One region of the Lentzea sp. genome, then DNA from elsewhere that is predicted to be linked to it. Evidence: riboswitches for the same ligand, from Rfam matches in the RefSeq annotation. Region 1 holds a riboswitch; each other region holds the start of a gene.

Region 1 (7,663 bases):
GCCGGGGTAGCCCTCGGCGTACTTGTTGGTCAGCACCGAACCCTGGGCCTGCAGGACCGAGACGGGCGTGAAGTTCTCGGAGGCGATCATCTCGAGGGTGCCCTGCTGGCGCGCCAGCTCGGCGGCAACGGCCTCGGCGACCTCGGGGTCGTACTCCGCGAGGGAGGCGTTGAACTGCTCGGACATCTGGAAGATCTCCCTACTTGGCGCGCTTGTAGAACGGAAGTGCGACGACCTCGACCGGCTGCTTCTTGCCGCGGACGTCCACCAGCAGAGGGGTGCCCGGCTCGGAGCTCGCGCGGGACACGTAGGCCATGGCGACGGAGTAGCCGAGGGTCGGGGACAACGCGCCCGACGTCACCTCGCCCACGACCTCGTCACCGTTGAGCACCGCGTAGCCGTGGCGCGGCGCGCGGCGCTCGGGGGTCTTCAGGCCGACCAGGACCGAGTCCACACCGGACTCCGAGACCTTCGCCAACGCGTCGCGGCCCACGAAGTCGCCCGGCTTGTCGAGCTTCACGACCCGGCCCAGGCCGGCGTGGTAGGGCGTCAGCGACGTCGTCAGCTCGTTGCCGTACAACGGCATCCCGGCCTCGAGGCGCAACGTGTCGCGGCAGCCGAGCCCGCACGGCTTGAGCTCGTGCGCCTCGCCCGCGGACAGCAGCGCCGCCCACACGGCGGACGCGTCGGCGGGCGCCACGAAGAGCTCGAAGCCCTCTTCACCGGTGTAGCCGGTGCGGGCCAGCAGGGCGGGGACGCCCGCGACGGTCGACGGGTACGAGGCGTAGTACTTGACCGTCGACAGGTCGGTGTCGGTCAGGCCCGACAGGATCTCGACGGACTTCGGGCCCTGGATCGCGATCAGCGCGTAGTCCGTCGAGGAGTCCGTCACGACGGTGTCGAACCCGGCCGCGCGCTCGACCAGGGCGTCCGCGACCACCGCGGCGTTGGAGGCGTTCGCGACGACCATGAACTCCTCGTCGCCCAGGCGGTAGACGATGAGGTCGTCGACCACGCCGCCGTCGGCCTGCGTGATCATCGTGTAGCGCGCCTTGCCGACGGCGAGCGCGGAGATGTGGCCGACCAGCGCGAAGTCGAGCGCCTCGCCGGCCTGCGGTCCGGTCAGGACGATCTCACCCATGTGCGTGAGGTCGAACAGGCCCGCGGACGTGCGCACCGCGTGGTGCTCCGCGAGCTCGCTCGAGTAGCGCAGCGGCATCCGCCAGCCCGCGAAGTCGGTGAACATCGCGCCGAGCTGCTCGTGCTCGGCGTTCAGAGGCGTGAGGCGGGACATCAGAACGCTCCTCCAGGGTGCGCCGAAGAGCCGGACGTGGCCGGCTGAGGCAGCAGAAGAATGACACGGTCCATCGGAGACTCCTCGTCTGAGAGAGCCTCCCCCTCTGTCATGAGCCTGAGAGCTTCGCCGCGCGGAACGCGACTTGCACCGTGGGCGAGGCCGATGGGCCTGCTTTCCAGAGTTGCCTTCGTCGTGCGGTAGGGGTACCTGAGAGATTCCGGGGAGGAGTTGCTCCTTCGGTGCCCGCTGTCCGGCAGATCGGGGACAGGGGGACTCTCCCGCGCGACATCGACGGCCGTGTTCAGTTGTCAGCCCCAGACGCTAGCAGGCCAAACGTCACAACGGCACGCCCTGCGCGGTCTTCTCGACCACTTTGCGCTCCGCCCAGAACGACAGGAACGGGATCGTCCCGGCGAGCAGCACGAGTGCGGTGCCCTTGATGGACCAGCGCAGCTTCAGCGCGAGGTCGACGGAAAGCACCAGGTAGATGGCGTAGAGGAAGCCGTGGATCGGGCCCACGACCTTCATCGCCCCGCCCATGTCCGCGGCGTACTTGAGCACCATCGCCACGACCAGGAGCAGCAGGAAGACACCGACCACGTAAGCCATGACCCGGAACCGGGTCAACGCACCCTTCATCTGCCCGCCTTCGCTCAACGACCGTCCCGCGCGTTGAGGTCCGCGAGCATGCGGTTGTAGGCCGCGAGCTCCGCGTCTTCGTCGTCGTCGAAGTGCTCGACAGGCGCGGGTTTGACGGCGTCAACGGTAGTCACCGGCCGGGGAGCGGGTGCAACCGGCTCCGGTGCGGAGAGAGCCCCGTCACGGTTCTGGCGCGCCAGGCGGCGGAACCGCCACACCATGAAGAGGGGGAAGAGGCCGAAGAGCGGCCACTGGAGCACGTACCCGAGGTTCTGGAACGTGCCGCTGGCGGACTCGAAGCGCTGCCACTGCCAGTACGCGAGCCCGCAACACAGGACCAGCGCCGCCAGACAGGCGAACGCGATCAACAAGCGTTGGGGAGTAAGGAGGCCGCGCACGACCTCCACACTACTTGGGTGAGGCCTCCTGATGGAGGCCACCCTGTGGGGGTCCGGGGGCTCGCCCCCGGCTGGGGCGTGGGGGCTTGGCCCCCTCAAAAACACGCGGAACGATCTCGGTGAGCGCGTTCCGCGAACATGGGGCCCCGATCGTGGAGCCCCCGTTCCTTCCTACGCCACGCCGTCCCGGCGCTGCCTCTGCAGACGTGCGACGCACCAGGCCGCGGCGGAGCCACGACGAAGGTGCTGGAGAACCGTCATCGGTCCCAGGCGCCTCCCGAGGTCGGCAGGAGTCAGGCCGGCAGCGCGGTAGTCGAGCGCGCGCTGGTCCAACGGGCTGATGCCCGCGTCCCACCACTGCTCGGCCTCGCTGACGTCACCGACGAGCTGCCAGTAGCTCGCTGCGGCGGCGAGCAACGCCTCGGGTGCCTCCGGCGCCCGCTTGCGCATCGCGGCCACGTAGGCCGGATCCGCCGAGTCGACCTTGACCAAGCCACGCGACCCGCTCCGTGCGGCACCCCGCTGCACGGGGATGCCTGGCGCCGAGGGGGGAGCCTCAGCGAGCCACGCGTTCTTGATCCGGTTCACCTCCTGCATCTCTGCGTCATCAGACCGTTCAGCCGCCCACTGCTTCAAGAGCTCGTGGACCCCGGAGTCCTCGACCATCCATGCCTCCTCGTCGGTCGGGGATCGGCCATTGCAGCGGAAGGTATTCGGTAGGTCTGACAATCACCAGACCCTGAATCCTCAGAACACCCGTTACCAGTGCGTGATTGGCCGCATTCCACCCGTCCGGCTCAACGCGAACGGTCGTACGTGACCGTGCGTCACTAGCGGATCGGGGTCGCCGCGCCGAACAGGCTCCTGATGAACGTGATGATCGACTCCGCGCCCTGCCGCAGCCAGCCGAGGACCTGCTGGACCGCCGAGGCGGACTGCTCGGGCTGGGTGATCAGGAGGAACAGCACCAGCGCGACGCCCGCCAGCACTAGCACCTTCTTGAGGTTCACAGGTACCTCTCCGTCCATGTCGCTCACAGCTGAGGCGGCGGACCGCCGTGTCACCCGATATGCTCCCTCATTCACCCGTGCGATGAACAACGACCACGCCCAACCGGGGCGAGGTTCCACCAGCGGCACACGCCTGCACTGCGCCCGATGTCACCCGAATGGCGGCTAAAGAGGTCTCTGCGCAGCGCCGATGTCCTGGGCACGAGGTGAACACGGACTCCCTCGCATCCCACAGCTTGGACGAAGACTGGTGCACCGGGCCTCACCCGGATGCCGAACCTCCGGCATCACGCTCAGTCACGCCGTCGTGGCGCAATAAATGCGCCACCGACCATTCATCCAATTACTCCGGACCGACGCAGTTCCATAATTTCGTCCTCCGCCACACCCATGTCCGCGAGCACTTCCCCGGTGTTCGCCCCGGTCTCGACCGGAGGGGTCGGAACCGCGGTGGGCGTGCGGTCGAACCGGGGGGCCGGCGCCGGGTGCACCGCGCCGGAGACGTCCACGAACGTGTCGCGCGCCGCGTTGTGCGGGTGCCGCGCCGCCTCGTCCGGGGCCAGCACCGGCGCCAGGCAGGCGTCCGTGTCCCGCGCGAGGTCCGCCCACTCGTCCCGCGTCTTGGTCTTCACCGCCGCCGCGATGCGTTCCCGCAGCTCGGGCCATTGCGCCGGGTCGTTGCGCGAGGGCGCGTCCTCCAGGCCCAGCACGCGCACGAGGTCGGCGTAGAACTTCTCCTCCAGCGCGCCCACGGCCACGAACCGGCCGTCCGCGGCCTCGTAGACGTCGTAGAACGGCACGCCGCCGTCGAGCATGTTCTCGCCGCGCCCGCCGGACCACATGCCCGCGGACTTCATCCCGTGCAGGAACGTCGTCAGCAGCGCGGCGCCGTCGACCATGGCCGCGTCCACGACCTGACCACGTCCGGAGCGTTCCCGTTCATACAGCGCCGCGAGCACGCCGAGGGCCAGCAGCAGCCCTCCCCCGCCGAAGTCGCCGAGCAGGTTGATCGGGAACGACGGCGGTCCGCCGGCCCGTCCGAGCGGCTCCAGCGCGCCCGCGACGGCGATGTAGTTGATGTCGTGCCCGGCCCGGTCGGCCAGCGGCCCGTCCTGGCCCCACCCGGTCATGCGCCCGTAGACGAGGCGCGGATTGCGGGCCAGGCACTGCGCCGGGCCGATGCCCAGCCGTTCGGTGACACCCGGCCGGAAGCCCTCCACCAGCACGTCCGAGCGTTCGACCAGCCGCAGGACCAGCTCCGAGCCCTCGGGCCTGCGGGTGTCGACCGCGATCGAGCGCCGGTTGCGGCCCAGGAAGTCGCCGGAGACCGTCGAGCGGCTCCCCGGCTTGTGCACCTGGACCACGTCGGCGCCGAGGTCGGCGAGCACCATGCAGGCGAACGGCGCGGGCGCGAGGCCCGCGAGCTCGACGACCTTCAGACCTGCGAGAGGACCGCTCCCGGAAGAAGTCACAGGGACCTCGCGATGATTTCCTTCATGATCTCGTTCGTGCCCCCGTAGATCCGCTGCACGCGGGCGTCGGACCAGGCACGCGCGATCGGGTACTCGGTCATGTAGCCGTAGCCGCCGAACAGCTGCACGCACTCGTCGACGACCCTGGTCAGCCGGTCGGTGGCCCACCACTTCGCCATCGCCGCGGTCGGCACGTCCAGCTCGCCACGCAGGTGCTTCTCGACGCACTCGTCGATGAAGGCCCTGGTCACGGCCGCCTCGGTGGCGCACTCGGCGATCTTGAAGCGGGTGTTCTGGAACTTGATGAGCTCCTTGCCGAACGCCTGGCGCTCCTTGACGTACCTCAGCGTCAGGTCGACGGCGGCCTCGATGCCCGCGATCGAGCAGACACCGATGATCAGGCGTTCCTGCGGCAGCTGCTGCATGAGCTGGACGAACCCCTGGCCCTCCTGCTCGCCGAGGAGGTTCGCCGCCGGCACGCGCACGTCGTCGAAGAACAGCTCGGCGGTGTCCTGGCCCTTCATGCCGACCTTGTCGAGCACGCGGCCGCGCCGGATGTCCTTCTCCACCACGAGCAGCGAGATGCCCATGGCGCCCTGGGACGGGTCGGTCTTGGCGACCACGATGACGAGGTCCGCGTGCACGCCGTTGGTGATGAAGGTCTTCGAGCCGTTGATGACGTACTCGTCTCCCTCGCGGACCGCCTTCGTGCGGATTCCCTGGAGGTCGGAGCCCGCGCCGGGTTCGGTCATCGCGATGGCGCCGACGTACTCGCCGGACGCGAGCTTGGGCAGCCAGCGCCGCTTCTGCTCCTCGGTGCCGTAGGAGTTGACGTAGTGGGCGACGATGCCGCTGTGGACGCTGTTGCCCCACGAGCTGTCGCCGGCGCGCGCCTGTTCCTCCAGCAGCACGGCCTCGTGCGCGAACGTGCCGCCACCGCCGCCGTACTCCTCGGGGATGCTCAGGCACAGCAGCCCGAGCTCGCCCGCCTTGGTCCACAGCTCCCGGTCGACCTGCTTCTGCTCGGCGAAGCGTTCGACGTTCGGCGTGACCTCCTTCTCGAAGAACGTGCGCGCGAGCTGGCGCAACTGGTCCAGGTCGCTGTCCATCCACCGCGATCGACGCTCTGCCATGCGGTCCACGAAACCACCGGCCGGTGATCCACGCCATGACCGGCGCGCGTCGCCGTCGCCCGAAAAACTGAGCGAAATCGCCACCCCGTCGGCCAGACTCACCGGTATGGAGATCCATCAGGTCGAGCCGGACGAGTGGCGGCTGTGGCGCGACATCCGCCTGGAGGCGCTGTCCAGCGACCCCGAGGAGTTCGGGTCGACGCTGGCGGTCGAGCGGGAGTACGGCGAGGCCGAGTGGCGTGACCGGGCCGCCGAGGGCCTGAAGGTCGTCGCGCTCGACCGGGAGCCCGTGGCGCTGGTCGCGGCCACCGCCAAACCCGAGGGCCTCTACCTCTACTCGATGTGGGTGCGCGACTCGCACCGCGGTCGCGGCATCGGGGAAGCGCTGGTCAGGGCCGTGCTGGAGTGGGCGGCCGGGGAGGGCTGGAAGATCGTCACGCTGCGGGTCTGGGTGGACAACCTGCCCGCGCGCCGGCTTTACAAGCGGCTCGGGTTCGTGCAGGCGGAAGACCCCGAGTACATGGAGTGCCGGCTGAGCTAATCGGTCACCCTCCACGGTCATGGCCAGGCCGGGAGGCCGGGCTTAGCGTGGGTGGCATGAGCGAAGCCTTGATCTTCGACGCGGTGCGCACGCCGCGCGGCAAGGGCAAGCGCGGGTCGCTGCACAGCGTGCGGCCCGTCGAGCTGGCCGCCGGGGTGCTGCGCGCGCTGTCCGAACGCAACTCCCTCGACACCTCCGCGGTGGACGACGTCGTGTTCGGCGTCGTGTCACCGCTCGGCGAGCAGGGCGGCGACATCGCCCGCACGGCCGTGCTCGCCGCCGGGTGGGACCAGCGCCCCGCGGGCGTGCAGCTCAACCGGTTCTGCGCGTCCGGCCTGGAGTCGGTGAACCTCGCCGCGGCGAAGGTCGCGTCCGGGTTCGAGGACCTCGTGGTGGCCGGTGGCGTCGAGTCGATGTCGCGCGTGCCGATGGGCTCCGACGGCGGCGCGTGGGCGATCGACCCTTCGACGAACTTCGACCTGTCGTTCGTGCCGCAGGGCGTGTCGGCCGACCTGATCGCGACGCTCGAGGGCCACTCCCGCACCGACGTCGACGCGTGGGCCGCCCGGTCGCACGCCCGCGCGTTCGAGGCGCAGAAGAACGGCTGGTTCGAGCGGTCCGTCGTGCCGGTCGTCGACCAGAACGGCACGGTGGTGCTCAAGGAGGACGAGACGATCCGTCCCGACTCCACCGTCGAGTCGCTCGGCAAGCTGAAGCCCAGCTTCCAGTTCCACGGCGACCTCGGCTACGACACGGTGGCGATCGACCGATACCCCACCGTCGAGCGCATCACCCACGTCCACACGCCGGGCAACTCGTCGCAGATCGTCGACGGCGCCGCGGCCATGCTGATCGGCTCCGCCGCGGCCGGCAAGGCGCTGGGCCTGACCCCGCGCGCCCGGATCGTGTCCGTCGCCGTCGTGGGCACCGAGCCGACGATCATGCTCACCGGTCCGGCGCCGTCCGCCCGCAAGGCGCTGGACAAGGCGGGCCTCTCGGTGGAGGACATCGACCTGTTCGAGGTCAACGAGGCGTTCTCGTCGGTCGTGCTGAAGTTCCTGCGGGACGTGGACGTCCCCGAGGACAAGGTCAACGTCAACGGCGGCGCGATCGCGCTCGGCCACCCGCTGGGCGCCACCGGCTGCATGATCCTCGGCACGCTGCTCGACGAGC
Region 2 (7,663 bases), on a different contig from region 1:
CCGCCGCGACAACTCCCTCGGCGACGCCTTCGCCGAGTGGGACGCGAACCGCGTGCTCGCCGAGCCGTTGTTCGACACGCCGATGGGGCCGGTCCTGGTGTCGGAGGTGATCGCGCACGAGCACGACCTGCGCGCGGCGCTGGGCGTTCCCGGCGGGCGCGACGGCGCCGCGGTGCGGGCGGCGCTGACCAGGCCGTTGCAGCAGCTCGACCAGCGGATGCGGGACAACGGCGTGCTGGCGCTGCGGGTCGTGCTGGAGCACGGCGAACGGGTGCTCGGGCACGGCGAGCCCGCGGGGGCGGTGCGGACGTCGTCGTTCGAGCTGCTGCGGGCGATCGGCGGGCGGCGGTCGGTGGACCAGATCAGGGCGCTCGACTGGGACGGCGACCCGGACGTGTGGCTCTCCTCGCTGGCCCTGTTCGGGCGGCACCGGCCGGAGCCCTTCGACGAATGATCTCCGTGCAGTAGGTTCCCCCGGCGTGACCGACTGGCTGACAGACACGCGGAACTCCTACGACACGGTGGCGGTCAGCTACGCCGACCGGACGCGGACCCTGCTGGACGGCCTGCCGCACCTGCGGGCGGCGCTGCGGTTGTTCGCCGAGGAGGTCAGCGGACCGGTCGCGGACGTCGGCTGCGGTCCCGGCGACGTCACGGCCCGCCTGCACGGGCTCGGGGTCGACGCGTTCGGGATCGACCTCTCCCCCGCGATGGTCGCGCTGGCCCGCGCGACCCACCCGGGACTGCGGTTCGAGGTGGGGTCGATGACCGAGCCGTTGCACGACTCCGTGGGCGGGATCCTGTCGTGGTGGTCGCTGATCCACGTGCCGGACGACGAGGTACCCGCCGTGTTCGGGCACTTCCGGGACGCGTTGCGGCCCGGCGGGGTGCTGCAGCTCGGCTTCCACGTCGGCGACCGCACGAACCTCAAGACCCAGGGCTATGGCGGACATCCGATGAAGGTGCACGTCCACCTGCGACCGCCGGAGCGCGTGGCGCGGTGGCTGCGCGAGGCCGGGTTCGTCGTCGAGGCGCGGTGGCTGCTCGGCGAGGACGGCGACGGCGCGGTCCTGTTCGCGCGGCGCGGGTGAGACCATCTGCCGGTGTCAGAGGAACAGGTCTGTCAGCGGTGCGGTGAGACGGTCGAGCTGGAGACCGAGGACTTCGAGCTGTTCGAGCGGATGCACCCCGACTGCTTCCACCTCGCGTTCGAGCACGACGTGACCAAGCCGGGCATCGGCGCCGACGAGAACTGCGGTGACGAGGCCTGCCCCGTCGCGAGATGAGAGAAGGGGCGCACCCCCGAGTGCGCCCCTTCTCCCCCGTGCCGGATCAGCTGCTGTACGCCTCGAGCGGCGGGCAGGAGCAGACCAGGTTGCGGTCGCCCTTCGCGCCGTCGATGCGGCGGACCGGCGGCCAGATCTTCGGAGCACCGGTACCGGCCGGGTACACGGCCTCCTCGCGGGTGTACGGGTGGTTCCACTCGCCCACGGTCACGCTGGCCGCGGTGTGCGGGGCGTTGCGCAGCGGGTTGTCCTCCACCGGCCACTCGCCGGCGCCGACGCGGTCGATCTCGCGCCGGATGGCGATCATGGCGTCGATGAACCTGTCGATCTCGGCTAGGTCCTCGGACTCGGTCGGCTCGACCATCAGCGTGCCGGCGACCGGGAACGACATCGTCGGGGCGTGCAGGCCGTAGTCCGCGAGGCGCTTCGCCACGTCGTCCACCGTCACGCCGGTGGCCTTGGTGAGCGGGCGCAGGTCGAGGATGCACTCGTGGGCGACGAAGCCGCCCTCGCCGGTGTAGAGGACCGGGTAGTGCTCGTCCAGGCGGCGGGCCACGTAGTTCGCGGCGGCCACGGCGGTGAGGGTCGCGCGGCGCAGGCCGTCGCCGCCCATCATGCGCACGTACGCCCACGAGATCGGCAGGATCGACGCGGACCCCCACGGGGCGCCCGAGATCGGGCCGACGCCGGTGGCCGGTCCCGCCGTCGGCTGCAGCGGGTGGTTGGGCAGGAACGGGGCGAGGTGGGACTTCACGCCGATCGGGCCGACGCCGGGACCACCGCCGCCGTGCGGGATGCAGAACGTCTTGTGCAGGTTCAGGTGCGAGACGTCCGCGCCGAACTTGCCGTAGCGGGCCAGGCCGATCAGCGCGTTGAGGTTCGCGCCGTCGACGTACACCTGGCCGCCCGCGTCGTGGACCAGGCCGCAGACCTCGCGGACGGTGTCCTCGTACACGCCGTGGGTCGACGGGTAGGTGATCATGATCGCGGCCAGGTCGTCGGCGTGCTCCGCGACCGTGGTGCGCAGGTGGCCCATGTCGATGTTGCCCTTGTCGTCGCACTTCACGACGACGACGCGCATGCCGGCCATGACGGCGGACGCGGCGTTGGTGCCGTGGGCGGACGACGGGATCAGGCAGACGTCGCGGTCGGCGTTGCCGTTGGCGCGGTGGTAGGCGCGGATCGCCAGCAGACCGGCGAACTCACCCTGCGAGCCGGCGTTGGGCTGCAGCGACACGGCGTCGTAGCCGGTGACCTCGGCGAGCCAGGCCTCCAGGTCCGACACGATCCTCAGCAGACCGGCGGCGTCCTCGACGGGCGCGAACGGGTGCAGGCCGGAGAACTCCGGCCACGTCACGGGCTCCATCTCCGCGGTGGCGTTCAGCTTCATCGTGCAGGAGCCGAGCGGGATCATGCTGCGGTCGAGCGCGACGTCCTTGTCGGACAGCGCGCGCAGGTAGCGCAGCAGCGCCGTCTCGGAGCGGTGCGCGTGGAAGACCGGGTGGGTCAGGTAATCGGAGGTGCGGCGCAGGTCGGCCGGGATGCCGTCGGCGGTGTCCGCGTCGATCGCGTCCACGTCGGCACCGGTGACGCCGAAGGCCTCCCAGACGGCGACGAGGTGCGCGCGGGTGGTCTTCTCGTCGCAGGCGATCGCCACGACGTCGTCGTCGACCTTGCGGAGGTTGATGCCGGCCGCGCGGGCCTTCTCGACGACCGCGGCGGCCTCGCCGGGAACGCGGACCTCGACGGTGTCGAAGAACTCGCCGTGCACGACGTCCAGGTTCGCCTCGCACAGACCCGTGGCGAGCACGGTGGCCATGCGGTGCACGCGGGTCGCGATGGCGCGCAGACCCTCGGGGCCGTGGTAGACGGCGTACATGGACGCGATCACGGCCAGCAGCACCTGCGCGGTGCAGATGTTCGACGTGGCCTTCTCGCGGCGGATGTGCTGCTCGCGCGTCTGGAGCGCGAGGCGGTAGGCCAGCGAGCCGTCCGAGTCGACGGAGACGCCGACGAGACGGCCGGGCAGCTGGCGCTCCAGACCGGACCGGACGGCCATGTAGCCGGCGTGCGGGCCGCCGAAGCCGATCGGGACGCCGAAGCGCTGCGTGGTGCCGACGACGACGTCCGCGCCGATCTCGCCCGGCGCGCGCAGCAGCGTCAGCGCCAGCAGGTCGGCGACGACCACGGCCTGCGCACCGGCGGCGTGGATCTCCTCGATGAGCGCCTTCTGGTCGCGCACCACACCGGACGCGCCGGGGTAGGACAGCAGCACGCCGAAGAAGTCACCGCCGAGGCCCAGGCCCTCGATGCCCTGCGACAGGTCGGCGACGACGATCTCGATGCCGAGCGGCTCGGCGCGCGTCTCGATGACGGCGAGCGTCTGCGGCAGCGTGTCGGCGTCGATGACGAACTTGTCCGACTTGGACTTGCCGGCGCGGCGCACCAGCGTCATGGCCTCGGCGGCGGCGGTCGACTCGTCCAGCATGGACGCGTTCGCGACCGGTAGGCCCGTCAGGTCGCCGACCATCGTCTGGAAGTTCAGCAGCGCCTCGAGGCGGCCCTGCGAGATCTCCGGCTGGTACGGCGTGTAGGCGGTGTACCAGGCGGGCGACTCGAGGACGTTGCGCAGGATCACGCCCGGCGTCACGGTGTCGTAGTAGCCCAGACCGATCATCTGCGTCATCGGCCGGTTCTGCGCCGCGAGGGCGCGCAGCTCCGCCAGCGCCTCGGTCTCGGTGGCCGGGGCGGGCAGGTCCAGCACGAGGTCGCGCTCGTGGATCGACGGGGGAACCGCGTGCTGCGCCAGCTCCTCCAGCGACCCGACACCGATGACGTCGAGGATGCGCGCGAGCTCGGCGGGGCGCGGACCGACGTGGCGGTCGGCGAACGGGGTGCCGTGCTCGAGAGCGGCGAGCGGGATGCGGTCCTGCGTCATCAAACGCCTCCGGGGGCCTGAGGGCACACGTGTCCTGGTGCCCTCCCCGCTCTGTCCGTACCCTTCAAGGGCGCCTGAGAGGTTCACCCGTCGCGAGAACGGGCTTTCACCGTCGGCGGGACCCCGGTGCGGGGGTCCACTTTCCAGAGGCGTCTCGCTCGGGCGGTCCTGGGTGCCTGAGAGGTTCCCGGGGAGGGACTTGCTCCTTCGGCGCCGGGTTCGAGACCCGGACTCTCCCGCCTGAGTTCAGCGACTACCCGTGAAGGATACCCGCAGGCAGCCCCGCCAGTCCCCACGGACGCGACCTACGTCTCAGCGCCGAGACCGCTCAGGGCCTCCGCGACCGGGTCCTCCGGGTCGTCGCGCAGCGCCACGAGCAGGTGCCGGGTGCCCACGACGTCGTCCCCGCGCCGTGCCGCGACGAGCTTCGCCCGCTCCACCGCGCGGTCCACGGACCCGCCGGCGGGCAGTGCCTTCTCGTCCACGCCCGCCTCGCGCAGGGCCCGCGCGCCACCCGACTCCAGTTCCGGCCGGAGCCTGCGGCCCGCGGCGGTCAGCTGGTGGTCGAGCGTCAGCACGGCGGCCACCAGGTCGCGGGACGAGACGGGCCGCTTCCCGGCGACGGCGAGCCGTTCGGCCTCGGTGCGCACCGCGGTGAGCACCGGCCCGCCCAGTCCCTGGCCGCGCACGACGAGCTTCGTCAGCCAGCGCACGTACCCGCCGCCGGACTCGCCCTCCAGCGCGCCCGCCTTGCGCAGCAGCCACACCGCGGGCGCCTCCTCCGGCTCCGCCGCCTTCCGCACGGCCGCGGCCACCGCCTCGACGTCGACGCGCCGCACGACCAGCAGGTCCGCGACGCGGCCGAAGTCCAGCGCCAGCAACGCGAGCGACAGGTGGGTCGTGGTCAGCACGCCGTCGCCGGCCCGGCCGAGCGCCGCGCGGAGACAGGCGTCCAGCGCGCTGCTGGCGGGCAACTCGGTCTCGACGCGTGCGTGGTGGTGGGCGGCGCGCAGCAACGCCGTGACATCCGGTCCCGACTCGGCGGGACCGCCGTCGCCACCGGCCCAGTGCCCGGTCCCCCGTGCCATCGCCTGCGCCCGCAGCGACCGGACGTCCAGCTTGCGGCCGGGACCGATCGTGTCGGTGAGCGCGATCAGCAGGTTCTCGGTGCCGACGAAGCCGAACTCCAGCCGGAACGCCCGCTGCACGGCCGCGGCCAGCACTTTCACGACCTGCGGGGAAGGAGTGGGGGTCATGCCGGCAACGCTAGGCAGCGGCGGGGGTGGTGCGCCTCTGCCGACCGGCCACCCGGGACGGCCGGTCGGCCACGGAGATCGGGCCGGTCAGCGGGCAACCGGTCCGGGGAAGGTCAGCCCGTCGCGCGTTCGCGACGGCGGCGGGTCAGCTCGTCCTCGGTCAGCGGCGCGATCTCGACGCCGTCCGCGCGCTCGGCCGGGAACTCGTGGATGGTCCCGCTGATCTCGCGCATCGCACCGCTCACCGCGATGCCGAACACGCCCTGGCCGCCCTGCAGCAGGTCGACGACCTCTTCCGGCGACGTGCACTCGTAGACGGTCGTGCCGTCGGAGAAGAGCGTGATCTTCGCCAGGTCCTGGACGCCGCGGCGGCGCAGGTGGTCGACGGCGACCCTGATGTTCTGCAGCGAGACCCCGGTGTCCAGCAGCCGCTTCACGACTTTCAGGACCAGGATGTCCTTGAACGAGTACAGCCGCTGGCTGCCCGAGCCGTGCGCCATCCGCACCGTCGGGGCGACGAGCCCGGTCCTGGCCCAGTAGTCGAGCTGCCGGTAGGTGATGCCCGCGACCTGACACGCGGCGGGACCCCGGTACCCGACTAGCTCGTCCGGCAGCGAGGAGTCCGGGAACAGCTCGCCCTGCTGCCCGGATCCGGCCCTCAAGGGCGCTTCCTCGACCACGCCTGCCTCCCCTCGAGAACGGCCACGAAACTCGATGGCCGTCAAGCCGCCGCGTCAGCTCTCGCGAACCGGCGACGTCCACTCGAGTTCGACGGTAGGACCGCTCCGAGGGCAGGTCAACGCGACGCGCGGGGAGGATCGACCCTCAACCTCAAGTAGAGAGTCACGGCGTCACCCGAAGTAGGACGTTCAGGTGACGTTTAGTGATCGTTTAGCCGTCCGATTGTGCGGAAAGTAGCCCGATGGGGCGACACGCCGACGGAGGACGACGGCGTCGAGCGAGACGAAGAGCGACAGGCACCACAACCCGGATGCCTGCGCCCGGCCGTGCTCCTACGTGTCCGCTCCCCTGAAGTCCTCGGGCGAAACCGAGTCGAGGAACTCGCGGAACTTCTCCACCTCGTCCTCCTGCTCGTCCGGGATGATCAGGCCCGCCTCGGCGAGCACCGACTCCTCGGCGTGGATCGGCACTCCCACGCGCAGCGCCAGCGCCACGGAGTCCGAGGGCCGTGCGGACACCCGCACGTCGCCGTCGAACACGAGCTCGGCGAAGAACGTGCCCTCCTGGAGATCGGTGATCCGCACCTGCTCGAGGTTGCGGCCCAGCGCTCCGATGACGTCCTTGAGGAGGTCGTGCGTCAGCGGCCTGGCCGGCCGGACGCCCTGCTGCTCGAGTGCGATGGCCGTGGCCTCGACGCTGCCGATCCAGATCGGCAGGTACCGCTCACCCTCGGTTTCCCGGAGCAGGAGGATCGGCTGGTTCTGGGGCAGCTCCACCCGGACGCCCACGACGCGCATCTCACTCATCGGGTCTCGCCTCCCTCTGACTCGTTGGGGAGTACCCGGCTCACTCCGAGCATCCCCCGGCGTATGCGTTCGACGCTACCCGCCAAGCGGGCCGTGTGCTCAATCGTTGCGGGTTGAACGTGATCAAGACGATTGACGCAGACCCGCTCTCACCAACAACGCGTGCAACGAGGTGAAGAGGTCAGCCAATTCCCGGACCGTCTCGGGATCCGAGAACGACTTCAGCGCGACGACCTCGTGGTCCGCTGCAGCGCGGACCGCGCGCAGGTGCTCGCGCTCGACGCCGAGCCCGGTCATCGTCCGGATCGTGCGGAGCGCGGTGATGTCGTCGGTGGTGAACCGGCCACCGGGGCCGGGGCGCAGCAGACCGTCGCGTTCCAGCTGCGTCAGCTGGTCGGCGCTCATCCCGGTCCTCGCCAGCAGGTCCGCGCGCGACACGGAGCCCGAGTCCACCGGGGCGGAGTCGAGCTGGTCGCGGATGACCTTGAGCGGCAGGTACCTGTCGCGCTGCGCGGACAGCACGAACCGCAGCCTCTCGACGTCCGCCGGGCTGAACTGGCGGTAGCCGGAGGCGGTGCGTGCCGGGCGGACCAGCCCCTCCGCTTCCAGGAAGCGGATCTTGGAGATGGTCACGTCGGGGAACTCGGGGCGAAGCCGTTCGAGCACCGCCCCGATGCTCAGCACCCCGCGCTGTGG
Region 3 (7,663 bases), on a different contig from region 1:
CGCGGTCGACCGCGCCGACGCTCATCGGCGTGTCCTGCCAGAGGTCGAGCGTGTACCCGGTGCGGATCGGGTCGCCGGAGCCGAGCACGCCCTCGATGCTCACGACCAGGCGGTCCCCGTCGAGGCGGAGGTCGTAGTGACCGCTGCGGGGAGGGGTGCCGCCGGTGTACGCGGAACGCGCCGGATCGAGCACCCAGTGGCCGAGGAACGGCACGAGGTCGTCACCCATGTGTGTCTCCTTCGCGGAACCTGCGCCACTGGCGGATTGTCCGGCGCATCGACGTGTACGACCATCACCCGATGAGTTATGAGACGGGCGTTCGGTGGAAGTGGATACCGGCCGTCGTGCTCGGCTTCGTGCTGCTGAGCTGGATCGTGTTCGAGGCGTTCGACCTCATCGACTTCGCCGGAGTCGTGGCGTGGGTGCGAGGCATCGACCCCCTGTGGGCGGCGGCGGCGATCTTCGCCCTGCTCGTCGTGGACGTGCTGCTGCCCGTGCCGTCGACCCCGCTGATCGTGCTGGCGGGAACGGCACTCGGCCTGCCCTTCGGGCTGGCACTCGCGATCGTCGGGTCCCTGGGTTCCTCTGCCGCAGGGTACGCCCTGGGGAGGTTCGCGGGCCCCGTCCTCGTCCGCAGGGTGGTGACCATCGAGGAGCTGACCGAGATGCGGCGGTGGGGCCGCCAGTTCGGGCCGTGGTTCTTCGGGGTGGCCCGCGGGATCCCGATGATGGCGGAGACGGTGTCGGTGTCCGCGGGGGTGTCGCGGGTGTCGTTCCGCAAGTTCATGTTCTTCACGCTGATCGGCACCATCCCGATCTGCGCCGCCTACGTGTTCGCCGGGTCGCAGGCCGACACCGTCGAACAGATCGTGATGATCAGCGCCGTCGGGTTCCTGCTCACCGTGGGGCTGTTCTACCTGCTGCGACGACTGGTGAAGACGGCCCCGTGAAGTCCGCCGCGTGAGGGTTCCCCGACGCGGAGAACCCTCACACTTACTATCAGTTAGCGCTGTGACCAGCTATGATGCCGGGATGGACTTCAACGTGTTCGCGAAGGCGTGCCCGTCACGTCCCTTGCTGGAGCACGTCACCGGCAGGTGGGGCGGCCTGACGGTGGGCGCGCTCCTGGACGGCTCGCTGCGCTTCAACGAGCTGCGCCGCCGCGTCGACGGGATCAGCGAGAAGATGCTGTCGCAGACCCTGCAGGCCCTCGAACGCGACGGTCTGGTGCACCGGGAGGCCCAGCCCACCAACCCGCCGCGCGTCGACTACAGCCTCACGCCGCTCGGGCGCGAGACGGCGGAGAGGCTGCTGTCGTTGATCCAGTTGTTGCAGGCGCGGATGCCCGAGGTGCTGGAAGCGCAGAAGGCCTACGACGCCCGCTGAGCCCCGGTGCGGCTCAGCACTCGATGACGTTCACGGCGAGCCCGCCGCGGGCCGTCTCCTTGTACTTCACCGACATGTCCTTGCCGGTGTCGCGCATGGTCTTGATGACCTTGTCGAGCGACACGAAGTGCGAGCCGTCGCCGCGCAACGCCATCCGCACCGCCGTGATGGCCTTGATCGACGCGACGGCGTTGCGTTCGATGCACGGGATCTGCACCAGGCCGCCGATCGGGTCGCAGGTCAGGCCCAGGTTGTGCTCCATGGCGATCTCGGCCGCGTTCTCGACCTGCTCCGGGGTGCCGCCCAGGACCTCGGCGAGGCCGCCGGCCGCCATCGAGCAGGCGGAGCCGACCTCGCCCTGGCACCCGACCTCGGCGCCGGAGATCGACGCGTTCTCCTTGAACAGCACGCCGATCGCGCCCGCGGTCAGCAGGAACCGGACCACGCCGTCGTCGTTGGCCCCCGGCACGAACCTCGTGTAGTAGTGCAGGACCGCCGGGACGATGCCGGCCGCGCCGTTGGTCGGCGCGGTGACGACCCGGCCGCCCGCCGCGTTCTCCTCGTTGACCGCCAGCGCGAAGAGCGTGACCCAGTCCATGACGCGCAGCGGGTCGGTGACGAAGTGCTCGCCCTCCAGCCGTTTGCGCATCTCGGCGGCACGGCGGCGGACCTTCAGGCCGCCGGGCAGCACGCCGTGCTCGGTGCAGCCGCGTTCCACGCACTCCTGCATGACGTGCCAGATGTGCAGCAGCCCCGACCGCACCTCGGCCTCGGTCCGCCACGACAGCTCGTTGGCCATCATGATCTCGCTGATCGACAGGCCCGTCTCGCGGCAGCGCGCGAGCAGCTCGTCGCCGGTCAGGAACGGGTGCGGCAACGGCGTGGTGTCCGGCTTGATCCGGTCGGTGCCCGAGGCGTTCTCGTCGACGACGAACCCGCCGCCGATCGAGTAGTAGACGGCGTGCTCGACGGACACCCCGCCGCTGAACGCCTCGAAGCTCATCCCGTTGGGGTGCAGCGGAAGCGACTTGCGGCGGTGCATGACCAGGTCCCGGTCGTGCCGGAACGAGATCTCGTGCGAGCCGCCGAGCCGCAACCGTCCACTCGCGACGATCTCCTCGACGCGGCCGGCTGCGGCCGCCGGGTCGACCTCCTCGGGGAGGTTGCCCTCCAGGCCGAGGAACACGGCCTTGGGGCTGCCGTGCCCGTGGCCGGTCGCGCCGAGCGAGCCGAACAGCTCGACGTGCACGCCGTCCACTTCGGACAGGCGCTCGCCGAGCTTGTCGACGAACATCGCCGCCGCGCGCATCGGGCCGACGGTGTGGGAGCTGGACGGCCCGATGCCGACGGAGAACAGGTCGAAAACGCTGATCGCCACTGATCAGTCCTTCGTGGTGGTGGAGCGGTCAGTCCGGGACATGTCAGTCGGACTTGATGAGCTCGGCGTACTTGGCCGCCGTGAGCAGGTTCTCCGCCGACTCGACGCGGACCTTGAACAGCCAGCCCTCGCCGTACGGGTCGTTGTTGACGATCGCCGGGTCGTCGACGACGGCGCCGTTGACCTCGATCACCTCACCGGTGACGGGCGAGAACAGGTCGCTGACGGACTTGGTGGACTCGAGCTCACCGCACACGGCGTTCGTGACGACCTTCGCGCCGACCTCGGGCAGCTGGACGAAGACGATGTCGCCGAGGGCGTCCGCCGCGTACTCGGTGATTCCGCAGGTCAGCGGGTCCTGGGTGCCCGGCGTCCAGTCGACCCACTCGTGCTCGGTGGTGTAGAGCAGGTTCTCGGGGAACTGCACGGCGACTCCTCTGGCTGATGACGGGTCAAGGACACACTTGCGCCCCCTCCGCCGTGCAGAGTTGCCTACTCCGAGTGGTCTTGCTGCCTGAGAGTGTGCGGGAGCTTGCCCCTTCGGCGCCCCGACTCCGTCGTCGAGGTCTCTCCCACTCGGGTTCTGGCGCTGACGCGCCGCGGCCGGTCTTCAGTTCTCGGGGGCGAACGCTATGTGCGGCCCCCGCCGGGTGTCAACGCGAACGGGTCGAGTCACACGCGAGCGCAAACCGAGTCGCTCTGTCCTAGATGAACAACCACACAGGTGGCTGATAGTGCGATCAGCACAGTGACATGACCTTCCCACTGCCCCACATTGTGAGATGTCGGCCACCGAACGGAGGAGTCATCGTGCGGATCGCAGTTCCTCGCGAGATCAAGAACCACGAGTACCGCGTCGCTCTCACCCCTGCCGGTGCACACGAGCTGACCAGCCGCGGCCACGACGTGTTCGTCGAGCAGGGCGCCGGCCTGGGCTCCGCGATCACGGACGAGGAGTACCTCGCCGCGGGCGCCAAGGTCCTCGCGACCGCCGACGACGTGTGGGCGGAGGGCGACCTGGTCCTCAAGGTCAAGGAGCCGATCGCCGAGGAGTACCCGCGCCTGCGTGCCGGACAGACCCTCTTCACCTACCTCCACCTCGCCGCCGACAAGCCGCTGACCGAGGCGCTGCTCGCGTCCGGCACCACGGCCGTCGCCTACGAGACCGTGCAGCTGCCGAACCGCGCGCTGCCGCTGCTCGCCCCGATGTCCGAGGTCGCGGGCAGGCTCGCCCCGCAGGTCGGCGCGTTCGCGCTGATGAAGCCCTCCGGCGGCCGCGGCGTGCTGCCCGGCGGCGTCCCCGGTGTCGCCCCGGCCCGCGTGGTCGTCATCGGCGGCGGCGTGGCGGGCGTCAACGCCGCCACCATCGCCGCCGGCATGGGCGCGGACGTGGAGATCCTCGACACCAACGTCGACCGCCTGCGCCAGATCGACGCGCAGTTCCAGGGCCGCCTGCGCACGCTCGCGTCCAACGCGTTCTCCGTCGAGCAGGCCGTCCGCGAGGCCGACCTGGTCATCGGCGCCGTGCTGGTGCCGGGCGCCGCGGCCCCGAAGCTCGTCTCGAACACGCTGGTCGCCCAGATGAAGCCGGGCTCGGTGCTCGTCGACATCGCGATCGACCAGGGCGGCTGCTTCGAGGACTCCCGCGCCACCACGCACGCCGAGCCGACCTACGAGGTCCACAACTCGGTGTTCTACTGCGTCGCGAACATGCCGGGCGCCGTCCCGCGCACCTCGACCTACGCGCTGACCAACGTGACGCTGCCCTACGCCGTCGCGCTGGCCGACAAGGGCTGGGAGAAGGCGCTGAAGGACGACCGTTCGCTCGCCCTGGGCCTCAACGTCCACGCGGGCAAGCTGACGAACGGCCCGGTGGCCGAGGCGACCGGCCTCGCGCACACGCCGCTGGAGTCCGTCATCTGAAGACCATCTGAATGAATGAGGCCCCCGCACGCGTGAATCGCTGCGGGGGTTTCGCCTATCTCAGGGCTTTGACGCGCGCCTTGATGCCGTCGATCACGCAGTCCAGCCCGAACTCGAACTGGCCCTCCAGCGACCAGATCTCCTGCTCGTCGAGCATCCTGACGTAGTTGGGGTGCTTCTCCCGGTACATGTCGGCGATCTTGCGCAGGTCGGGCGGCGGCGAGTCCATGCCGCCGCGACCGATGAAGTTGACCTCGGCGACCACGTAGCCGGTGGTGAAGCTCGACACCGTCGAGATCGACTGCGCCGCCGCGGCCAGCGACAGACCGGCCCTCAGCATGGGCCCGAACATCGCGTCGGACATCGCCACCGCCTTGGGGCCGATGCTGTTGAACTCCCCGATGTTCTTGACCCACCAGGGGTGGCGGTGCGCGATCTGACGCATCGCGTGCATCATCCCGCGCACCGCGGTCTCCCAGTCGTCATCGGGGCTGGGCAGCGGGAACTCGCCGTACACCTCGTCGAGGCACAGCTCGATCAACGCGTCCTTCGTCGGGACGTGCCAGTAGAGCGACATCGGTGCCGCGCCCAGTTCCGCGGCGAGCTTGCGCATGGACAGCTTCTGCAGACCGTGTTCGTCCAGCATCTCCATCGCCTTGCGGACGACGACCTCCCGGCTCAGGCCGAGGGGCCCGCCGCCGCTGGGCCTGGGCTTGCTGAACCACACGCTCTCCACGTCACGATCCTAGGCACGCCTGAGCAGAACGCTGGCCACCACACCTCCCAGGAACACCGCGACGGCACCGATCACCAGGCTGACGCTCATGCCGTTCGAGAACGCCTCGCGCACGACGGTGACGTCAGCGCCGCTGTGCAGGGCCTCGCTCAGGGACCGGCCGGGAACGCCGTCCGGCAGCGAGGCCGCGAACCGCGCCGACAGCAGCGCGCCCAGCACGGCGATGCCGAACGACGACCCGAGCTCCGTCAGCGTGCCCGACAGCCCGGACGCGATGCCGGCGCGTTCCGGCGGGATCGACCCCATCAGGGCGTTGACCGCGACCGGTTGGGACACACCGACTCCGACGCCGATGAGGACCAGTCCGGCCAGCGTCGGCGGGTAGGTCGTGCCGACCGACAGCAGCGCCACGCCGCCCGCGACGACCGTCATGCCGAGCAGCATCGCCCGGCCGGCGCCCAGCCGGATCACCAGCTGTCCCAGCGTGTTGCTGGTGACGAGCAGCGCGATCGCCATCGGCGCCACCCGGACACCGGCCTCCAGCGGGCTGTAGCCGAGCACGCCCTGGAGGTGTTGCGTCAGCAGGAAGAGCGAGCCCGCCATGCCGAACGCCGCCAGCACACCGGACGCCACCGCGCCGGTGAAGCGGCGGTCGGCGAAGAACCCGAGGTCGAGCATCGGGTCGGTGGTGTGCCGTTCCCACAACGCGAATCCCGTCATGGCCACCAGCCCGACGGCCACGGGCACGCCGAACTCCGGCGAGCCGAACCCGTGCTCCGGCACCGAGATCACCGCGTACACCAGCGCGACCATGCCGATGATCGACAGGATCGAGCCGATCACGTCCGGCTTGCGGACGGTCGGGTCCCTGGACTCCGGCACCAGGAACGCGACGGCCGCGATCGCGAGCACCGCCACCGGCACGTTGACCAGGAACACCGAGCCCCACCAGAAGTGCTTGATCAGCGCGCCGCCGATCACCGGTCCCGCCGCGAACCCGAGGCTCGTGACGGCGGCCCAGACACCGATCGCCTTGGGACGTTCCTTGTCGTCGAACAACTGCATGAGCACGGCCAGCGTGCCCGGCATCAGCACGGCGGCGCCGATGCCCATGAAGCCGCGGGCCGCGATCAACGCCTCGGACGACCCCGCGTAGGCCGCCACCGCACTGCCGGCGCCGAACAGCAGCAACCCGGCCAGCAGCGCCTTCTTGCGGCCGAACCGGTCGCTCAGTGAACCGGTCGTGAGCAGCAGGCCCGCCAGCGCGAGCGAGTAGGCGTTGATCATCCACTGGATGTCCGCGGTGCCGGCCTGCAGACCGGTGGAGATCGACGGGATCGCCACGTTCAGCACGGTGTTGTCCAGCACCACGACCATCACGGACAGGCACAGCACGCCGAGCACGGCCCAGCGCTGCGGGTGCGGGCGCACCCCGACCTCCTCGGTCGTCGAAGTCATCTCGTCCCCCTTACGGTGTACGAGCAACTTACAGCGTACGAGAGCCTCGGGCGCAAGAGGATTTTCGGGCGGGGCATGCCGAGAAAGGCTGAAGAGCTCAGAAGGTGCTGAGGAAAATAAAGGGCGGCCGCGCTCAACCAGCCTGGGGGTCACTGGGAGCGGGGCCGCCGTCACCAAATATAGCGGGCGCAGGCGCGGCGCGCCCAGCACCCCCGCCCAAACGCGACGGAAAAGTTTCCCCGACTGGACCACTGCCCGTGTCGGGCCCGTCCAGCAAACGAGTGAATTCCCGGGCGCGCGGTGCGGCGAGCAGGGGCGACGGCCGATGAAGACGGAGTCGGGTGTCCCTCGATAGGAGATTCCATGGCTGAACCACAGGGATGGATCCACTGCCACGACCCGTTCGGTCGCGACAGGTCGATGACCGTTCTGGTCGAGAACGACCGGGTCCTGCTGGTCACCCCGCCGGGCGAGACGGCTGTGATGTCCGCCACCCAGACGCGTCGGCTGGGCTCTTTGCTCGACCAGGCGACGGCGAAGATGTGATGGACGAGATCCTGCGCGACGCGGTGCTGCAACGCTTGGCGCTGCTCGACGAAGCGGCCGAACGGGGCGGGGCGGAGGCGCTGGTCCCGCTGGCCCGCGCGGAGATCCACCGCCTCGCGGACGGCTGGCGCCTGCTGCTCACGGTGCACCAACCGGACGAAGACGGCCGGTGCAGGGCGTGTCCCGGCTGGTTGCGGCGCCGCCGGTGGCCGTGCCAGGTCTGGAACACGGCGCA

The links. Region 1 has a riboswitch for glycine ahead of gcvT (glycine cleavage system aminomethyltransferase GcvT). Riboswitches for the same ligand answer to the same signal wherever they lie in the genome.
Region 2: it holds a riboswitch for glycine, as region 1 does, so the genes downstream of both, gcvP (aminomethyl-transferring glycine dehydrogenase) here and gcvT (glycine cleavage system aminomethyltransferase GcvT) in region 1, are expected to answer to the same signal.
Region 3: it holds a riboswitch for glycine, as region 1 does, so the genes downstream of both, gcvH (glycine cleavage system protein GcvH) here and gcvT (glycine cleavage system aminomethyltransferase GcvT) in region 1, are expected to answer to the same signal.

Annotation. Positions count from the first base shown of each region.
Region 1 covers NZ_DASVFL010000106.1:48,207-55,869, forward strand. Annotated here, with positions in the region: gene glyA (serine hydroxymethyltransferase) at 1-186, opposite strand, end outside; gene gcvT (glycine cleavage system aminomethyltransferase GcvT) at 200-1,294, opposite strand; glycine riboswitch at 1,394-1,481, opposite strand; glycine riboswitch at 1,483-1,588, opposite strand; gene VF330_RS13435 (DUF3817 domain-containing protein) at 1,634-1,936, opposite strand; gene VF330_RS13440 (hypothetical protein) at 1,951-2,334, opposite strand; gene VF330_RS13445 (helix-turn-helix transcriptional regulator) at 2,506-3,000, opposite strand; gene VF330_RS13450 (hypothetical protein) at 3,165-3,344, opposite strand; gene VF330_RS13455 (CaiB/BaiF CoA-transferase family protein) at 3,680-4,816, opposite strand; gene VF330_RS13460 (acyl-CoA dehydrogenase family protein) at 4,813-5,949, opposite strand; gene VF330_RS13465 (GNAT family N-acetyltransferase) at 6,056-6,490, shown strand; gene VF330_RS13470 (acetyl-CoA C-acetyltransferase) at 6,547-7,663, shown strand, end outside.
Region 2 covers NZ_DASVFL010000372.1:33,793-41,455, forward strand. Annotated here, with positions in the region: gene VF330_RS39365 (maleylpyruvate isomerase family mycothiol-dependent enzyme) at 1-454, shown strand, start outside; gene VF330_RS39370 (class I SAM-dependent methyltransferase) at 480-1,091, shown strand; gene VF330_RS39375 (hypothetical protein) at 1,104-1,286, shown strand; gene gcvP (aminomethyl-transferring glycine dehydrogenase) at 1,333-4,224, opposite strand; glycine riboswitch at 4,378-4,473, opposite strand; gene VF330_RS39385 (Clp protease N-terminal domain-containing protein) at 4,530-5,480, opposite strand; gene VF330_RS39390 (MerR family transcriptional regulator) at 5,594-6,160, opposite strand; gene VF330_RS39395 (bifunctional nuclease family protein) at 6,494-6,967, opposite strand; gene VF330_RS39400 (MerR family transcriptional regulator) at 7,091-7,663, opposite strand, start outside.
Region 3 covers NZ_DASVFL010000331.1:7,584-15,246, forward strand. Annotated here, with positions in the region: gene VF330_RS35040 (hypothetical protein) at 1-229, opposite strand, end outside; gene VF330_RS35045 (VTT domain-containing protein) at 301-951, shown strand; gene VF330_RS35050 (helix-turn-helix domain-containing protein) at 1,034-1,387, shown strand; gene VF330_RS35055 (L-serine ammonia-lyase) at 1,401-2,765, opposite strand; gene gcvH (glycine cleavage system protein GcvH) at 2,809-3,192, opposite strand; glycine riboswitch at 3,258-3,350, opposite strand; gene ald (alanine dehydrogenase) at 3,576-4,688, shown strand; gene VF330_RS35070 (TetR/AcrR family transcriptional regulator) at 4,744-5,424, opposite strand; gene VF330_RS35075 (MFS transporter) at 5,434-6,882, opposite strand; gene VF330_RS35080 (hypothetical protein) at 7,246-7,428, shown strand; gene VF330_RS35085 (hypothetical protein) at 7,428-7,663, shown strand, end outside.